One region of the Faecalibacillus sp. TM498 genome, then DNA from elsewhere that is predicted to be linked to it. Evidence: riboswitches for the same ligand, from Rfam matches in the RefSeq annotation. Region 1 holds a riboswitch; the other holds the start of a gene.
What was found. Region 1 has a riboswitch for thiamine pyrophosphate ahead of LJD32_RS07515 (energy-coupled thiamine transporter ThiT). Riboswitches for the same ligand answer to the same signal wherever they lie in the genome.
Positions count from the first base shown of each region.

Region 2: linked by a shared signal. The riboswitch ahead of thiE (thiamine phosphate synthase) and the one ahead of LJD32_RS07515 (energy-coupled thiamine transporter ThiT) in region 1 are both predicted to bind thiamine pyrophosphate.

Region 1 is NZ_JAJDKB010000019.1:18,961-21,365, reverse strand. Features, by position in the region: gene LJD32_RS07520 (acetate/propionate family kinase) at 1-934, opposite strand, end outside; TPP riboswitch at 1,034-1,134, shown strand; gene LJD32_RS07515 (energy-coupled thiamine transporter ThiT) at 1,191-1,706, shown strand; gene LJD32_RS07510 (DUF402 domain-containing protein) at 1,787-2,344, shown strand; gene tsaE (tRNA (adenosine(37)-N6)-threonylcarbamoyltransferase complex ATPase subunit type 1 TsaE) at 2,319-2,405, shown strand, end outside.
Region 2 is NZ_JAJDKB010000049.1:11,080-13,484, forward strand. Features, by position in the region: gene LJD32_RS12225 (SIR2 family NAD-dependent protein deacylase) at 1-218, shown strand, start outside; gene LJD32_RS12230 (hypothetical protein) at 560-847, opposite strand; TPP riboswitch at 928-1,025, shown strand; partial or broken gene thiE (thiamine phosphate synthase) at 1,097-1,684, shown strand; gene thiD (bifunctional hydroxymethylpyrimidine kinase/phosphomethylpyrimidine kinase) at 1,739-2,405, shown strand, end outside.

The DNA of each region.
Region 1 (2,405 bases):
GACCAATATAAGCAATAACTCTTCTAAAGAAAATATCCAAGGCAAGCTGCGCTCTTTCATTACCGTTGGCAGCAGCTTCTTGTACATCTCTAAAGTCACTTGATACACCAGAAACACCAAGTAATCCAGATTCTTTATTAAGCATCTTGATGACTTCTTTCATATCTAAACCAACTTCTTCGATTAAATAATCGATAACTGAAGGATCAACATCCCCAGAACGTGTTCCCATCATAATACCAGCAAGAGGTGTAAATCCCATAGATGTATTGATTGATTTACCATCTTTAACAGCAGTTAAAGAACCACCAGCTCCTAAGTGAGCAACGATAATACGTGAGTGTTCAGGGTTTCCCATCATTTCACGACAACGAGATGAAACATAGAAATGGCTTGTTCCATGAGCACCGTATTTACGTACTTTGTTTTCTACATAATATTTGTAAGGAATTGGATAAATATAACTTTTTGGTTCTAATGTTTGATGGAAAGCTGTATCAAATACAGCAACAGCACCAGCATTAGGAATAGCTTCTTTAAAAGCATAGTATCCAGTTAAATGAGCAGGATTGTGTAAAGGGGCTAATGATTTTAATTCATCAATTTTAGAAACAACATCTTCATCAATAATGACTGATTGATCAAAATAAGCACCACCTTGGACAACACGATGTCCAACACCTTTGATTTCATCTAGGTCCTTAACGATTTCTTTTTTGATTAAAGTGTCTAATAAAAGTTGAACAGCAACTTTATGGTTTTCGATTGGTAAAGTTGTGACATCTTTTTCTCCATTATACTTAATAGTAAAAATAGAATCTTCTAAACCAATTCTTTCAATAACACCAGAAGTAATAACAGTTTCATCATCCATTTCAAATAATTGGAATTTTAAAGATGAACTTCCAGCGTTTACGGAAATAATTTTTGACATAACATTCAAGTCCTCCTTATTAATACTTTTCCATTATAACACCGACAAGGAAGAAAAAACTATAAAAAGATTGAAAAAAAGAAGAGATTGATTTATAGTAAGGCTTGCCAGGGGCGCAAAATGCTGAGAAAGGTGAAAACCTTGTCCCTTATAATCTGAACTAGGTAATGCTAGCGTAGAGAGTGCAAAATAGTTTATTTGCCTTTTTGCGTATGTAAAAAGGCTTTTATTTTGCCTCATTTAAAGGAGGATGACTATGGAAATTAAATTAACTACGAAGAATATGGCTTATATGGCAATGTTTGCGGCAATGCAAGTTGTTTTAGAATATTGCACAAAATTTTATGAGATGCCAAAAGGTGGTAACTGTGCTTTTTCACTTGTTGCAATTATTTTATGTGGCTATTTGATGAATTGGGGTTACAGTTTGATTGTTTCACTTGTTTGTTTAGGTCTACATTTTGCTTTAGGACTTGCAACATTTTATGGTCCTTTATCGGTAATCTTTGATTATTTATTACCAATGGTTTTAATTGGACTTACACCACTTATTCCTTTATTAAAGGTGGGTAAGTATGAATTACCTGTTGGAATTATCGTAATGGGTGGTTTAAAAACAATTTGTCATTTGATTTCAGGATGGTATGCTTTCCAAACACCATTAAAAGCAAATTTGGTATATAACCTTCCATATAATATCGCGACAATTATTGCTTGCTTTATTTTATTTGTTCTTTTATATCCAAGACTTAAAAAAGCAGTTCATTTATAAGACTCGTTTCGAGTCTTTTTTTTCTTTGAAAGAAAGATGAATTTGTGTATAATGTAAATGTTAATAAGGAGTCGTTTGTTGTGGAAGATATTGTAGGAAAGAAAATCTTAATACATGGATATAAACATAATGGTAAAATACATAGATGTTGGTCAAAGGGACTTGTTTTACAAGAAACGGATGATCATTACATTGTTATTAATAATCGGACATTGGTGACAGAATCAGATGGCAGAATGTGGCATACACGTGAACCTGCTATTTGGTATATGCCCAAACATAAATGGTACAATGTAATTTGTATGATTAGAAAAACAGGAGTGTATTATTATAGTAATATTGCTTCACCAACTTTATATGATGGAGAGGCTTTAAAATATATTGATTATGATTTAGATTTAAAAGTATTTCCAGATGGAAACTATCGTATTTTAGATCAAGAAGAATATCGTCAACATGCTCGCGAAATGGGCTATAGTGATGAATTAGACAAAATTTTAAAGAAACAACTAGATGTTTTGATTGATTTAGCGGTAAAAAAGGGAGGACCATTTGATCAGAATTTTACTAAGAAATGGTATGGTTTTTATCAAGATTTAAAAGAGGGTTATTATGGAAAAAGTGATTACTATAAATAATAGAGATGAAACATTAGCTTTTGGTGAATATTTAGGAAAATTACTAAAACCGCATATGTTA
Region 2 (2,405 bases), on a different contig from region 1:
TAAAAATTGTTTATCTTGAATTAGGTGTAGGACAAAATACACCAGGTATTATTAAATATCCATTTTTTAGATTTGTTGAAAAAAATAAAAATGCAACTTATATTTGTATTAATAAAGATACTTATTGTCCTCAATCCATGGAAAAAAGAGCATATTGTATAAGTGAAGATATAAAGAATGTTATTGATGATTTATTAAAAATTAAATTGGAAAAATAGTATATTTATACAGCTTTTAATCAACTTGTGATAGATCCAGAAGACCCGTTAAAATATGGATTCCAATTAAAAAAATAAGATGGTGCGTAAAAACATCATCTTTTTTGCTATATGTTGATCAATAAAAAATAAATTTAATGGAAAATATTTTGAACTATTTGTCCATTGAAAGAAAAAAGAGGAAAACTAAAATAATAATAGAAATGAAACAAGTTTGACACAAATACATCGCTAGAAAAAACTTAATGTAACAAGTGAAGAAGATGTTTTAAAAATTATTAATTAAAAAATAAACAGTTTGAAATAGATGCTATCTCAAACTGTTTTTTAATATAAATTATTCAATTAAAAGAAAGATTTAAAGGAGTAGTTAATTCTTTTGTACCATGAGGAAGACGTTTTTTTAAAGGAATGACTTTAAAACCAGGGCATAGATACATAAAAGGGGAATAACGTAATTCATGGCTAAGTATAGAAATAACTGTTTTTTGATCTAAAGATGTATAAACATCAAAAACAAGGTCAAAATCTAAAGGATGAATGTTTTTTAATTGAATGCGAGAATCTTTATGATTTTTAATCATTAATTTAAAAATGTGATAGTTACCTGCTGTAATACATAATTTCATGAAAGCACCTCCTTTTATAGTTTGAACAAAAGCATAAATAATATGAATAAAAATAGACAATTTTTATTAAAAAAATTATAATAAAGGAAACGGGGAGCTTTTTGCTGAGAGTAAGTATTGACTTAGACCCATAACCTGATTTGGATAATGCCAACGTAGGAGATATAGACGTTAACAGAGTTCAACAGGACTCTCTTTTTATTTCCAGGGAAATAAAAAAAGAATATTGTAAAGAAAGAAGGAAATTTGATGAAATTAAATAAAGAAGATTTATTATTATATGGAGTAACAGATTCAAAATATTTAAAAGGAAGAAAAATGTCGGAATTAGTTGAAGAAGCCATTCTTGGTGGTGTAACAATGATTCAACTAAGAGAAAAAGAAATGACACATGAAGCATTTAAACAAGAAGCATTGGATGTTCAAAGTGTGTGTCAAAAACATCATGTTCCTTTGATTATTAATGATGATGTTGAATTATGTAAAGAAATTGATGCAGATGGGGTCCATATTGGGCAAGATGATTTAAATTTAAAAGAAGCAAGAAAAATATTAGGTGAAGATAAAATTATTGGTGTATCTGCACATAATTATGAAGAAGCAAAAATAGCTTTAGAAAATGGGGCTGATTATTTAGGTGTCGGAGCTATTTTTGCAACTCAAACAAAAGATGATGCACAAAATATTTCAATGGAAACATTAAATGAAATTTGTCAAAAAGTTGATATTCCTGTGGTTGCTATTGGTGGTATTAATCAAGTGAATATCTTAGAATTTATGGGGGTTGCTATTGATGGTGTTGCTATCGTTTCAAGTATTTTTGGAAGTAATGATATCCAAAAAGCAAGTAGCCTATTAAAAGATAAAATTCAAAGAGTTATCTCTAATAAAATGCCAACTTGCCTTACAATTGCAGGTAGTGATAGTAGTGGAGGTGCAGGAATTCAGGCAGATTTAAAAACAATGCTTGCTAATCGTGTTTATGCCATGTCGGTTATTGCAGCACTAACAGCTCAAAATACTACAGGAGTGGATACTATTTATGATGTCGATGCTTCTTTTGTGGCTAGTCAAATGGATAGTGTGTTTACAGATATTTATCCAATGGCTGTTAAAATTGGAATGGTTTCTCAAAAAGAAGTCATTTTATCTATTAGTGGAAAGTTAAAACAATATCATGCACGTAATATCGTTGTTGATCCTGTGATGGTGGCTACAAGTGGGGCAAAACTTATTAGTGATGAAGCTATTGATACATTAAAAGAAAATCTCTTCCCACTCGCATCGGTTTTAACACCAAATATTCCTGAAGCCGAAGTTTTATCAGGATTAAAAATCAATAATGAAGAAGAAATGTTAACAGCAGCTAAATATATTGGAGATCATTATCATTGTGCAGTATTACTTAAAGGCGGACATCAAATCAATGATGCCAATGATTTACTTTATAAAGAAGGTAATTATCAATGGTTTAAAGGAAAACGTATTAATAACAATAATACTCATGGTACGGGATGTACTTTATCAAGTGCGATTGCTTCTTATTTAGCACGAGGTG